2 regions of the Dietzia sp. B32 genome follow, and region 1 is predicted to be linked to the other one. Evidence: predicted binding sites of a transcription regulator. Region 1 holds the regulator's gene; the other holds the start of a gene.

Region 1 (7,310 bases):
GGTGCCAGGCGTTGATCCTGGACTGCAACTCCTCGCGGGTGGCGAGCAGCTCGCGGTTGCGCGGGGCCAGCTCGGTGAAGATCTCTGAGGCACCCGCCCAGAACGCGTCGGGGTCGACCCCGGTCCCCGGAATGGCCTTGGTGTTGACGAAGTCGTAGAGGACCTCGTCGACCTGGATACCGCCGACGGTGATGCGTTCGGACATCGATGCTCTCCTAGAGGTAGGGGACCGTTCTCCTGTCCGACTCTAGTGGGCGCCCCGTCCGGGTTCATCCGGCCTTTCCGCACTGCGGAACGATTACCGGAGCCGAGTACGATTTCGCCATGACTTCGACTCGCCCGGCTTCGCAGCCCGACGGTATCGCCTTCCTCAAGGGCCACGGGACCCTCAACGATTTCGTCATCCTCCCGGACGACGACGCCGACCTCGAACTGGATGAGGCCCTCGTGCGTGCGCTGTGCGACCGGCGCGGTGGTATCGGCGCGGACGGCGTGCTCAGGATCGCCACCGCCGGCGCCCTCGTCGACCGGGGGGTGCTGGCTTCCCTGCCCGACGGTGTCGACCGGGCGGACTGGTTCATGGACTACCGCAACGCGGACGGCTCGATCGCGGAGATGTGCGGGAACGGGGTCCGGGTCTTCGCCCACGCGCTCGTCGGGACCGGACGGGCGGAGGCGGGTTCGATCCCCGTGGGCACGCGGGCCGGCGCTCGCCCAGCCGAGGTCATCTCCTACTCGGGCGATGATGCCGTGGTGCGGGTGGACATGGGGGAGCCGCGACTGCTCGGGCTGTCCTCGGCGGAGATCGCGGGCCGCACCTTCGCGGGACTGGCCGTCGACATGGGCAATCCGCATCTGGCCTGCGTGGTCCCGGGTCTGGGAGCGGCGGACCTCGCCGCGTTGCGGGTGGAGCAGAGCCCGGTGTTCGACAGGGACTTCTTCCCCGACGGGGTCAACGTGGAGATCGCCACCCCGATGGTGGACGGCCGGGTCTCGATGCGTGTCCATGAGCGCGGTGCCGGGGAGACCATGTCCTGCGGCACCGGGATCGTGGCGACCGCGGTGGCCGCACTGGCCGACGCGGGGGAGGCGTCGGGAGACGTCGTCGTCGCGGTCCCGGGCGGCGAACTCGCGGTCGCTCTACGAGAGGGTGGATCCTCCCTCATCGGACCGTCGGCCCTCGTCGCCCACGGCCGATATCGTCGTAGGCATTAGCACACCGCTCCACACAGGACACCAGGGGCCCGGGTGTGAGAAGATGAACGCGAATGACTACTGATTACACGGCCGCTGATCGGCCGACACGCGACCTCGATCCATCCATCGGTGAGTTCCAGCTCGAGGAGAGATCCTCGATGCGCCGGGTGGCGGGGCTGTCCACCGAACTCCAGGACGTCAACGACGCCGAGTACCGCCAGCTCAGACTCGAACGGGTCGTGCTCGTGGGTGTCTGGACGGAGGGCTCCGCCGCCCAGGCCGACGCCGCGATGGCCGAACTCGCCCAGCTGGCCGAGACCGCGGGATCAGAGGTGTGCGATGCGCTCATCCAGCGACGCGACAAGCCCGACGCCGCGACGTACATCGGGTCGGGCAAGGTCAGTGTCCTCAAGGACGTGATCGCCGCGACCGGCGCCGACACCGTCATCTGCGACGGTGAACTCACCCCGGGACAGTTGCTCGCGCTGGAGAAGGCGGTCAACGTCAAGGTCATCGACCGCACCGCCCTGATCCTCGACATCTTCGCGCAGCACGCCACCAGCCGCGAGGGCAAGGCCCAGGTGACTCTCGCCCAGATGGAGTACATGCTTCCCCGCCTCCGCGGCTGGGGCGAGTCGTTGTCCCGTCAGGCCGGCGGGCGTGCCGGCAGCAACGGCGGCGTGGGTCTCCGAGGTCCGGGTGAGACCAAGATCGAGACCGACCGGCGTCGGATCCGCGAACGGATGGCACGTCTGCGGCGCGACATCAAGGGGATGAAACAGGCCCGCGACACCAAACGGCACCGTCGCCGTGCCACGCCCGTGCCCTCGATAGCGATCGCCGGATACACCAACGCCGGAAAGTCCAGTCTTCTCAATCGGATAACCGGTGCCGGGGTACTGGTCCAGAACGCCTTGTTCGCCACGCTCGACCCGACCACCCGGAAGGCCGAGCTGCCTGACGGCCGCGCGGTCGTCTTCACCGACACCGTGGGGTTCGTTCGTCATCTTCCGACCCAGTTGGTCGAGGCCTTCCGTTCCACACTGGAGGAGGTCGTCGACTCCGAACTTCTCCTCCATGTGGTGGACGGCTCGGATGCCTTTCCGCTCCGCCAGATCGAGGCGGTGCGCAAGGTGATCAACGAGGTGGTGGAGGAGCAGAACGCCGAGCGACCTCGTGAGCTGCTGGTGATCAACAAGGTGGACGCCGCGGATCCCGTCGTACTCACCGAGTTGCACCACGCGCTACCCGACGCCGTGTTCGTCTCGGCCGTCACCGGTCAGGGCGTCGACGAGCTGCTCGAGCGGATCACCCAGATCGTCGCTTCCGGGGACACCGAGGTCACCCTGGAGATCCCGTACTCCCGTGGGGACGTGGTGTCACGGGTCCACGCCGAGGGCGCGGTGGTCGAGGAGGAGCACACCGAAAACGGAACCCGGGTCATCGTCCGACTGCCCGCCTCAGTGGCGGGTGAACTCGACGAGTTCGCCGCCGACGGCTCACACGACGGCGCCGCCTGACCCCCACCGGGGACGGGCGGCGCGCCGTTCGAGTCCGGAGTTCAGAGCTTCCGGAACACCGTCACCACCTTGCCGAGGATCGTCGCGTGCTCTCCCGGGATGGGACTGAACGACGGATTGTGAGGTAGCAGCCAGACTCCGCTCGCGTCGTTGCGGAAGGTCTTGACCGTCGCCTCCCCGTCGATCATCGCCGCGACGATCTCACCGTTGTCCGCGACGTTCTGCCGCCGGACCACCACGAAGTCGCCGTCGCAGATCGCCGCGTCGATCATCGATTCCCCGACGACCTTGAGCATGAACAGGTCGCCGGATCCCACGAGGTCCGCGGGCAGCGGGAAGATCTCCTCGACGGCCTGTTCGGCGAGGATCGGACCGCCGGCGGCGATCCGGCCGAGCACGGGGACGTAGACGGGCTCGGAGGCGCCGCCGGGCCGCTGGGGCTCGGGCGTCGGCGAACGACGCCCGCGCGACTTCTGCCCGGGAACCCCGTGCACGTCCACCGCGCGCGGCTTGTGCGGGTCCCGGGTCAGGAAACCCTTCTTCTCGAGAGTCCGCAACTGATGAGCCACCGACGAGGTGGACTGCAACCCGACCGCGTCGCCGATCTCCCGGATGCTCGGCGGATAGCCGCGCTCCTTGACGGTGTCGTGGATGTGGAGGAGAACGCTCTTCTGTCGGTCCGTCAGCGACTCGAAGTCGGGCTTCGGCATCTCGTGTGGTCCCTTCGGCGAATGGATGTTCGACGTCTGTATCTGTGTACACCCTATCGCCCATGCGAACGTCGCGCCACACAGGTGTTCGAAATAATCGGGCCCGGAATGGTGACTGTGTCGGAGTCGCGTGATACAACTCTAGGAGAGTTCGGATTCGAACAGATGTACTGACACATACATACGGGTGTGCGAACACCACTCGCACACCGTATCGAGTAGGGAGTCACCATGACCGTTACGGAGTTGCAGTCACACGCACGTCCGACCGTGCGGTGGAGCGAGGTCTGCCCCGGCGACCATCGCGGGCGGTCCGCGGGCGTCGATCGTCCCGGCACCCCACAGAGTTCCCCGGGTAAGGGCAGCGCACAGCCCGGTCGCGTCCACCGTCGCCCCGCGGTTCGACCGGAGGGCAGCCGTCCCGCGGCGGCGTCGGCACGTGTCGACACCGTCGTCCGGCCGAGGGTGCCCGGCCGCCCCCTCGGCGTCACGTCTGTGGCACCGGGTCGCCGCGTGCTCGTCCGCCCGGCGTCGGCCGAGGGCGTGCGCGCCTGCCATATCGAGGCTCCTGTGGCCAGCGGCGTCGTCGACGACGTTCCTACGTGGGCGCTCCTGGCCTGCGGGATCGCGTTCGGAGTGATCCTGCTCTTCGCCGTGGCGTATCTCGGCGGGCCCGCCTACGCATGACCGGTCGTCGGGCCTCCTAGAATGAGTCGGGGACGGTGTACTGCCATCCCCGCATCCCGTCAGGCACGAGCCGGGACGCGTGAAGTCCGGTCGACGAAGGGCCCCACGGGAATGTACTGCCCGACATGCCACCACGAGGACTCCCGCGTGATCGATTCACGATCGGTCGACGAGGGGCAGGCGATCCGGCGTCGCCGGGAATGTCCGAGGTGCGGCCACCGGTTCACGACTCTCGAGACGCCGCTTCTGACTGTTCTCAAACGCAACGGGGTCACGGAGGCGTTCAGCCGGGACAAGGTGGTGCGCGGAGTCCGGCGTGCGTGCCAGGGACGAGCGGTCGACGAGGACGCCCTGCGCCGCCTCGCCCAACAGGTCGAGGACGCCGTCCGCGCCGGTGGCGTGTCCGAAGTCCCCGCCCATCAGATCGGTCTTGCCATCCTGGGCCCGCTACAGGACCTGGACGAGGTCGCCTACCTCCGCTTCGCCTCGGTGTACAAGCAGTTCAGTTCCGCCGATGACTTCGAACGCGAGATCATCGCCCTCCGGGAACGCCGGACGAGTCGCTAGACGCGCGCCATAGGCGGGTGATCGGCCGACGGCCGGCTCCAGGGGACGGCCTGCCTCAGCGGGACGACCGGGGGGCCAGCGCCGCTGCCACTGCCTTCTCGATGCGCTCCGCCGACACCGATCTGGCGGTCCCGAGCGTCTGCGCGAACAGCCCCACGCGGTATTCGGCCAGCATCCAGCGCAGGTCGCGAACGGCCCGGGCCCCACCCGGGCGCTTTCGCAACGCGGCGCACGCCTCGTCGACCCTCGCCTCGGACCGGGACAGCCTCACCGTGAGTTCCCGGTGGCGGGACGGAGACTTCTCCGCCAGCTCCAGGCGGAGCCCCACAGCCCTCACGTGTCGTTCCAGATGCGGGAGTGCGTCGGCCGGGTGTCGGGCGAGGAAACCCCGGCCGATGAGGAAGTCGAGAGACGGCCGGACGGCATCGGCGATGTCCGCCGGTGCCGCGGCCAGCGAGCCCCACACCGACTGGGCCGCCACGAGAGCGGGCACCGCCGTCGAGATCGCGGACGCCACGGCGCCGGGCACCTCCGCTCTCGCGGTGGCCTGCAGCTCGTCGAAATCAGCGACGGTGAGGACCGGAGCGCCCTTTCTCCGGGCGATGATCCGGCCGCACGCCGCGAGTGAGGCATCCGAGACGAGCCCCTCGATCCCGCCGTGCGGGTACTGCGAGAGAGCGAGCCGCTGCTGTACCGGGCGCCCACGCAGGATCGACGACGCCGACACGAGACCAGACGAGATCAGCGTCAGCACCGCGGCCGCCTGGGTCGATCGGCGCTCGTCCTCGGTGGCACACGCCACCACGTGGATGCCGTCCGCGCCGACACGCAGTGCTGGATAGACCGTGACCTCGACCCCGTCCACCGAGCCGGTCACCGCCGGCGGGAGATCGCCGATGGTGCCGGCGGTCCACTCCCGGTACGGACCCTTGTCCGGGACCAGGCGGGCGTTGAGAGTCGCACGAACCCTGTCCACCAAGCGGGTCCTCAACTGCGCTAGATCCGTCCCGGAGGCCACGACCTCGTCACCGTCGACCACCTCGAAGCGCATCCGGAGGTGGCCCGGTAGCTGGGTCGGGTCGAAGTCACGGGGATCGACTGTCGAACCTATCCGGGCCGAGAGCGCCCGGGCGAGCGCCACGGGAAGCGGGGCGGAGCGGGGCGAGACGTCGCCGGCGAGCAGCGACGCGAACTCCGCCGGCGGTGAGCACTGACGGCGGAGGTACTTGGGGAGTGTGCGGAGCATCTCGGTGTAGAGCTCCTCCCGCAGCCCCGGAACCAACCACTCGAAACCGGCGGCCGTGACCGAGGACAGCTGGGGCAGGGGGATACGGACCGTGATGCCGTCCGACGTCACGCCCGGGTCGAAGGCGTAGCGCAGTTCGAAACTCCGGTCGCCCTGGCGCCAGAGCGGCGGGAAATCCGCCGCGTCGGGCGCAGCCTCGGAGGTACGTATGTCCTCGGGCGTGAGGCGAAGGACGTCAGGGTCGCGGTGGCCTCGTTTCTTCCACCACGATTCGAGATGACGGCCGGACGTGACGTCTTCCGGCAGTCGCTCGAGGTAGAAGGCCACGAGGGCCTCGTCATCGATCACCAGGTCACGGCGACGGCTCCGTGTCTCCAGTTCACGGGCCTGTTCCACGGCGCGGGCGTTCTCCCGGATGACCGGGACGCGGGTGTCCAGGCGTCCCTCGACGATTCCGTGGCGGACGAGCATCTCCCGGGCGAGCGGCGCGTCGACGCGCGACAGCAGTATCCTCCGCGCCTCCACCACCGTCAGGCCCAACAGGAGGACCTTCTCGTAGGCCATCGCCGCACCCTGCGCGTCCGACCAGTGCGGTTCGGAGTACTGGGTACGGGTGAGGTGGCCCCCGAGCTGCTCGATCCAACCGGGATCGATCCGGGCGACGTCGCGGGCCCACAGCCGGGAGGTCTCGACCAGTTCCGAGGCCATCACCCAGCGGGGTGGCTTCCTGGACAGGTCCGACCCGGGGAACACCTGGAACCGGATACCACGTGTCCCGCGGAACTCCCGGGTCTCCTCGTCGCGCATACCGACATTGGTCAACAGACCGGTGAGGACCGCCTTGTGGAGATCGTCCTCCGCCGCATGCCCGGACGCGGGATGCCATCCGCGTTCGCGGCACATGCTCCGCAGCTGCGAGTTGAGGTCCTGCCATTCCCGGATGCGCAGCCAGTGCAGGTACTCGGCCTTGCACATCTTGCGGAAAGCGCTGCCGGAGAGCTCGCGACGCTGCTCGGTGATGTACCGCCACAGGTTGAGGTAGCCGAGAAAATCGGAGGTCTTGTCCGCGAACCGACGGTGCAGCAGGTCGGCTTTGTCGCGCTCCTCGGCGGGCCGCTCGCGGACGTCCTGAACGGTCAGAGCCGCGACGACCACCAACACGTCGGAGAGCGAACCGTTGCGATGGCCCTCGACCACCATCCGGGCGAGTCGGGGATCGAGGGGGAGTGCCGCCATGTCGCGGCCCACCTCGGTCAGATGCGGACGCTCGTCCTCGTCGACCGTCAACGCCCCGAGCTCGGAGAGCAGGGTCATCCCGTCGCGGACCGCCTTGCGGTCCGGCGGCTCCACGAACGGGAAGTCGTCCACAGGTCCCAGGTCCAG
Region 2 (7,310 bases), 1.0 Mb from region 1:
TCATCGACTCGACGCCGCCGGCCACGACGAGGTCCATACCGCCGGAGGCCACCTGGAGCGCGCCGGTGATGACCGCCTGGAGGCCGGAGCCGCAACGCCGGTCGAGCTGCATGCCCGGTACGTCGATCCCGAGCGGGGAGTCGAGTGCGGCGATGCGGCCGATGGCCGGTCCCTCACCGCTCGGCGAGCCCTGCCCCAGCACGACGTCGTCGACGTCGGCTCCGGTCAGGCCGGTCCGCTCGACGAGGGCGGCGAGCAGGTCGGTGGCGAGGGTGTTCGCGTCCAGGTCGCGGAACACCCCGCCGAATCGCCCGACCGGGGTGCGGAGGGGTTGGCAGATGACGACGTCACGCATGGGGTTCCTTCGTTCGGGTTCAGCGGTTGACGATGGCGAGGTCGGCCGACAGCGCGCGGGTGGTGGCCAGCAGCTCGGGGATGACCTCGTCGTGGAGCTGGTCGGGGGAGTAGCGGGCGGCGTGGGTGGAGACGTTGAGGGCTGCGCGGACCGCGCCGTGGCGGTCGTGGACCGGGGCGGCCACGGAACGCAGGCCCGGTTCGAGTTCCTGGTCGACCACGCACCAGCCGCGCTCGGCCACCCGCGACAACTCCGCGCGGAGCGCGGCCTCGTCGGCCAGTCCGTGTGGGGTGAGGGCCCGCAGGTCGGTCGCGGCGAGGTAGGCGTCGAGGTCCTCCGCCGGCAGCGACGCCAGCAGGACCCGACCCATCGACGTGGCGTAGGCGGGGAACCTGGTGCCGATGGTGATGCCGATCGTCATGATGCGACGCACCTGGACGCGACCCACGTAGACGATGTCGGAACCGTCGAGCACCGCCACCGAGGACGACTCGCCGAGCCGCGAGCTGAGCTTCTCCAGGTGCGGCTGGGCGAGGTCGGTCAGCGGCAGGGAGGACAGGTAGCTGTACCCGAGGTCCAGGACGCGGGGGGTGAGCCAGAAGACCGAGTCCGCCGTGTCCACGTACCCCAGTTCGACGAGGGTGTGGAGGAAGCGGCGGGCGGTCGCCCGGGTCAGGCCGGTGTTGCGCGCGACGTCACTGAGGGTCTGGCGCGGCTGGCGGGCGTCGAACGCCCGGATGACCGACAGTCCGCGTGCGAGTGACTGGACGAAGTCGGGGGAGGCGGAGCGGTCCCCGCCGTCGCCCCCGGGGCGCGCCGGGGTCGACACCACGTCGGGGCGGGTCATGCCGCGCCCGTGTTCCGGGCGGTCTCGAGGTGGCGGCGGAGGATCTCGTTGATGCGCTCCGGGATCTCGACGGTGGGGACGTGGGCGGCGGGGGTGACGACGACGAAGTCGGACCCGGGTACACCGTCTGCGATCTCCCGGACCACATCCGGGGGCGTGGACGGGTCCTCGTCCCCGGCGAGCACGAGGGTGGGACAGGAGATCCGACCCAGCTCGGCCCGGTTGTCCCACCCGGCCAGTGCGTCACAACAGGAGGCGTATCCCTCGGCCGGGGTGGCCAGGACCATCTCGCGCAGGCCCGCGACGAGGTCGGGCTCGGCCTCGGCTCGTGCGGCGGTGATCCACCGTGCGACGACGGCGTCGGCGACAGCGGCGGTCCCGCCCTCGCGGACCGCGGCGGCGCGATCGGCCCACCCGGCCGGTTCGCCGAACCTCGCGGCGGTGCACAGCAGGGCGACGGAGAGGACACGGGCGGGCTCGTGGACGGCGAGCCACTGGGCCACCGCGCCGCCGAGCGACAGCCCGGCGATGTGGAACCGATCGATCTCCAGTGAGTCGAGCAGGGCCACCACGTCCGCGGACAGGTCGGCGATCGTGCACGGACCGGGGATGACCTCGGACGTGCCGTGCCCCCGGTGGTCCACGGCGACCACGGTGTGATCGCGGGACAGATCGCGGACCTGGGCGTCCCACATGGAGCGGTCGGACCCGAGCGATCCGAGGAGGACGAGGACGGGGGTGTCGGCGGACCGGGGTCCACTGACCTCGTGGGACAGGGTGGCGGGCATGGTGTCGGTCCTTCCGTGTGTCTGGTCGCGGGGTGTCTGGTCGCGGGCGGGGCGCGGCGTGGTGTGCGGTCCACGATACGCGGGAATCGTGCGAAGGGCGAACAGTTGTACAAGATGCGAACAAGGGATATGGTGCGTGACATGACCAACAAGATCTTCTCCTCGGCTGCCGACGCGGTCGCGGACATCCCGGACGGCGCCTCCCTCGCCGTGGGGGGTTTCGGTCTGGTCGGCATCCCCGCCGTCCTCATCGACGCGCTCCTCGACCAGGGGGCCACCGATCTGCAGACGGTGAGCAACAACTGCGGGACCGACGGCTTCGGCCTGGGCAAACTGCTCGAGGCCCGCCGCATCACGCGGACCACCGCCTCGTACGTGGGCGCCAACAAGGAGTTCGCCCGTCAGTACCTCTCGGGCGAGCTCGAGGTGGAACTCACCCCGCAGGGCACGCTCGCCGAGCGCATGCGGGCCGGTGGCGCGGGCATCCCCGCGTTCTACACCCCCGCGGGCGTCGGCACGATGGTCGCCGAGGGCGGCCTGCCGCTGCGCTACGACGGTGACGGCGGGGTCGCCCTGGCCTCCGAGCCCAAGGAGGTCCGCGAGTTCGACGGGATCCCGTACGTCCTGGAGCGCTCGATCGTCACGGACTACGCCCTCGTCCACGCCCACCGTGCGGATACTGCGGGCAACCTGCAGTTCTACGGAACGGCCCGCAACTTCAACCCCGATGCGGCGATGTCGGGCCGGGTGACGATCGTGCAGGCCGAGGAGATCGTCGCCGCCGGCGAGATCGACCCCGCCGACGTCCACGTGCCCGGGATCTTCGTCCAGCGCCTGGTCGAGGTCGGACGCCAGGAGACCGGAGTGGAGATCGAGAAGCTCAGCAGCAAGGGAGGGGATCGGTCATGAGCTGGACCCATGAGCAGATGGCGGCCCGCATCGCCGCCGACTTCGTCGACGGACAGTACGTGAACCTGGGTATCGGCATGCCGACCCTGATCCCCGACTATCTCCCGGCCGGGGTGCACGTCACGCTCCACTCGGAGAACGGGATCCTGGGCGTGGGCCCGTACCCCACGCGCGAGCAGCTGGACCCGGAGATGATCAACGCCGGCAAGGAGACGATCACCGCCGCTCCGGGGGCCGCGTACTTCTCGTCCTCGGAGTCCTTCGCGATGATCCGCGGTGGGAACGTCGACGTGGCGGTCCTGGGTGCGATGCAGGTCTCCCAGGCCGGAGACCTGTCCAACTGGATGATCCCCGGCGCCATGGTCAAGGGCATGGGCGGTGCGATGGACCTCGTCCACGGTGCCGGCAGGGTGATCGTGATGATGGACCACATCACGCGCAAGGGGGACCTCAAGCTCCTCGCGGAGAACTCCCTGCCCTACACGGGCCGCGGCTGCGTCCAGCGCGTCGTCACCGACCTGTGCGTCCTCGACATCGCACCGGAGGGCTTCCGTCTGGTCGAACTGGCACCGGGCGTCACGATCGACGAGGTCCGGCTCAAGACCGGGGCCGAGATCCACGCCTGAGGCGGCGCCCGGGCGAACGTCAGGTGTACTCCGCCCGCGGACGCGGGTTGCGGGGTCGGATTCTCACTACTGTGGGAACCGACCCCGTCGTCGTCCCGGAAGGTTCGCCTCCATGAGCACCTCCACCCCGGTCACCGTGACCGTCACCGGCGCCGCCGGAAAGATCGCCTACTCATTGTTGTTCCGTCTCGCCTCCGGGCTGGTCTTCGGCCCCGGGACCCCGGTCCGCCTGCGGCTGCTCGACATCCCGTCGGCCGTGGTCGCGGCGGAGGGCGTGGCCATGGAGATCGAGGACTGCGCGCTCCCGCTGGTGGACTCCATCGAGATCACCGATGACGTGGACTCGGCGTTCGAGGGCGCCAACGCGGCGTTCCTCGTGGGTGCCAGGCCGCGCGGGAAGGGGATGGAGCGCGCCGACCTGCTCACCGCCAACGGGGCGATCTTCCGCGAGCAGGGGCGGGCCATCAACGCCCACGCCGCCGACGACGTGCGGGTGGTCGTGGTGGGCAATCCCGCCAACACCAACGCCTACATCGCCCACCGGCATGCGCCCGACGTCCCCGCCGAGCGGTTCACCGCCCTGATGCGTCTCGACCACAACCGTGCGTTGAGCCAGCTCGCCACCCGACTGGGCGCACCGGTCGCGGACCTGGACGGCGTCGTCGTCTGGGGCAATCACTCGGCCACCCAGTTTCCCGACGTGTCCTATCTGACGCTGCGGGGTGAACCGGTCACCGCCGGACTCGACGAGGCGTGGCTGGCCGACACGTTCATTCCGCGGGTCGCCGGTCGGGGAGCCGAGATCATCGCGGTTCGCGGATCCTCGTCGGCGGCGTCCGCCGCCGGCGCGGCGGTCGACCAGATGCGCGACTGGGTGCACGGTACGCCGGGTGAGAGCTGGACGACGGTCGCGTTGCCCTCCGAGGGGCAGTACGGCACCGAGCCGGGCGTGGTGACGGGGCTGCCCTGCCGCAGCCGGGGCGCCGGCTGGGAGGTCGTCGAGGGCCTGGAGATCGGCGATTTCCAACGCTCCCGCATCGACGCCTCGGTGGCGGAGCTGGTCTCGGAGCGTGACGCCGTTCACGGGCTCGGCCTGGCCGACTGACCTCGGGTGTGCCGGGGTCGACGGCGTGTGCCGGACCCCGGCGCCCACGGCCTAGGATGGTCGGGTGACGACTCCAGCCGCTGCCTCCCCGAACACCGACCGTGCGGACGCCCTGCCCGCTTCCTGGAATCCAGGTGAGGTGGAGAACGGGCTGTATGAGCGCTGGGTGGAGGCCGGGTATTTCGAGGCCGACCCGTCGAGCGACAAGCCCGCCTACTCGGTGGTGCTGCCGCCCCCGAACGTGACCGGCAGCCTGCACATGGGGCACGCGCTCGACCACACGCTCATGGACGTGCTCACGCGGCGCAAGCGCATGCAGGGGTACGAGGTGCTGTGGCTGCCCGGCATGGACCACGCCGGCATCGCCACACAGACCCTGGTGGACCGCAGACTCCGCGACGAGGGGATCGACCGCCACGAGATCGGCCGCGAGGCGTTCATCGAGAAGGTCTGGGAGTGGAAGCGTGAGTCCGGCGGCACCATCGGCGATCAGATGCGTCGCCTCGGCGACGGCGTCGACTGGTCGCGCGAGCGGTTCACCCTCGACGACGGACTCTCGCGAGCGGTCCAGACCATCTTCAAGAAGCTCTACGACCACGGACTGATCTACCGCGCCGAGCGGCTGGTCAACTGGTCGCCCACCCTTCAGACCGCCATCTCCGACATCGAGGTCAAGTACGCCGACGTCGAGGGCGAGCTGGTCAGTTTCCGCTACGGGTCGATGGACGACTCCGAGCCGCACCTGGTGGTGGCCACGACCCGCCTCGAGACGATGCTCGGAGACACCGCGATTGCCGTCCATCCCTCCGACGAGCGGTACGCCCATCTGGTGGGTACTGAGATCCCGCATCCGTTCCGCGAGGGGTGGACCATGCGCGTGGTGGCGGACGACTACGTCGACCCCGAGTTCGGGACCGGCGCGGTCAAGGTCACGCCCGCGCACGACCCCAACGACTTCGCGATCGGCCAGCGTCACGGGCTCGAGATGCCCACGATCATGGACGCCACCGGCCACATCGCCGGCACCGGGACCCGCTACGACGGGATGGACCGGTTCGAGGCACGGAGGGCCGTGCGCGAGGACCTCGCCGAGCAGGGGCGCATCGTCAAGGAGGTGCGTCCGTACCTGCACTCGGTGGGCCACTCCGAGCGCTCCGGCGAGCCGATCGAGCCGCGCCTGTCACTGCAGTGGTGGGTCAGGGTCGAGGAGTTGGCCGCGATGGCGGGGGACGCCGTCCGCGACGGCGACACCGTCATCCACCCCAAGAGCCAGGAGCCCCGCTGGTTCGACTGGGTCGACGACATGCACGACTGGTGCATCTCGCGCCAGCTGTGGTGGGGTCACCGGATCCCGATCTGGTACGGGCCCGACGGAGAGGTCGTCTGTGTGGGCCCCGACGAGGAGCCGCCAGCCGGATACACCCAGGACACCGACGTCCTCGACACGTGGTTCTCGTCCGGCCTGTGGCCGTTCTCGACCATGGGCTGGCCCGATCGCACCGTCGACCTCGAACGCTTCTACCCCACGTCCGTGCTGGTCACCGGGTACGACATCCTGTTCTTCTGGGTGGCCCGCATGATGATGTTCGGCACCTTCGTGGGCCGCACCCTCACCGGCGACGAGGCCGCACCGGGCAAGGTCCCCTTCACCGACGTGTTCCTCCACGGCCTCGTGCGTGACGAGCACGGCCAGAAGATGTCCAAGTCCAAGGGCAACGGGATCGATCCCCTGGACTGGGTCGACCGCTTCGGTGCCGATGCACTGCGCTTCACCCTGGCCCGCGGAGCCAACCCGGGCGGCGACCTCTCCGTCGGGGACGACGCCGCCCAGGCGTCCCGCAACTTCGCCACCAAGTTGTTCAACGCCACCCGCTTCGCCCTGATGAACGGCGCGAAGGTGGGCCGGCTCCCCGACGCGTCCGAACTCTCCGACGCCGACAGGTGGATCCTTCACCGTCTCGGTGAGGTGCGGGTGTCCGTCGACGACGCGCTGGACCGCTACGAGTTCTCCAAGGCGTGCGAGGCGCTCTACCACTTCGCGTGGGACGAGGTGTGCGACTGGTACCTCGAGCTCGCCAAGGTCCAGTTCGGAGGTGACGACGCCGCCCGCGCCTCCGAGCGCGCCGAGAACACCCGACTCGTACTCGGCCACGTGCTGGACGTGCTGCTCCGGATGCTGCACCCGGTGATCCCGTTCGTCACCGAGACGCTGTGGACCGCGCTGACCGGTCGAGAGTCCGTGGTGGTCGCGGACTGGCCGTCCGACGTGGTGCCGGCCGGTGACGCCGCGGACCCGGTCCGCCGGGTGGCCGACGCCCAGACCCTCGTCACCGAGATCCGGCGCTTCCGCTCCGACCAGGGGCTCAAGCCCGGCCAGCGGGTACCCGCGCGGATCTCCGGCGTGGACGCCGCGGACCTGCCCGAGGACCTGCTCGCCCAGGTGTCCGCGCTGGCCCGGTTGACCCCGGCAGCCGAGGACTTCACCGCCACGGCCTCGCTCGAGGTCCGGCTCGGGTTGTCGACGGTGGACGTGGAGATCGACACCTCCGGGACGATCGACCTCGCCGCCGAACGACGCCGGCTGGAGAAGGACCTCGCCGCCGCCCGCAAGGAGCTCGAGACGACCGGCGCCAAGCTCGGCAACGAGGCGTTCCTCGGCAAGGCGCCCGACCACGTCGTC

What was found. Region 1 encodes LexA, which represses DNA repair genes until DNA is damaged. Its sites were predicted from a motif close to CGAACANNTGTTCG; they were not measured.
Region 2: the regulator LexA is predicted to act here: its motif matches at 2,089-2,102, upstream of L8M95_RS14545 (CoA transferase subunit A).

What each region holds. Positions count from the first base shown of each region.
Region 1 covers NZ_CP093845.1:390,092-397,401, reverse strand. The annotation lists gene L8M95_RS01915 (malate synthase G) at 1-205, opposite strand, end outside; gene dapF (diaminopimelate epimerase) at 325-1,215, shown strand; gene hflX (GTPase HflX) at 1,269-2,717, shown strand; gene lexA (transcriptional repressor LexA) at 2,759-3,427, opposite strand; gene L8M95_RS01895 (DUF3806 domain-containing protein) at 3,923-4,114, shown strand; gene nrdR (transcriptional regulator NrdR) at 4,226-4,681, shown strand; gene hrpA (ATP-dependent RNA helicase HrpA) at 4,737-7,310, opposite strand, start outside.
Region 2 covers NZ_CP093845.1:3,070,316-3,077,625, reverse strand. The annotation lists gene L8M95_RS14560 (acetyl-CoA C-acetyltransferase) at 1-355, opposite strand, end outside; gene L8M95_RS14555 (IclR family transcriptional regulator) at 375-1,202, opposite strand; gene pcaD (3-oxoadipate enol-lactonase) at 1,199-1,990, opposite strand; gene L8M95_RS14545 (CoA transferase subunit A) at 2,132-2,899, shown strand; gene L8M95_RS14540 (3-oxoacid CoA-transferase subunit B) at 2,896-3,525, shown strand; gene L8M95_RS14535 (malate dehydrogenase) at 3,638-4,630, shown strand; gene L8M95_RS14530 (valine--tRNA ligase) at 4,695-7,310, shown strand, end outside.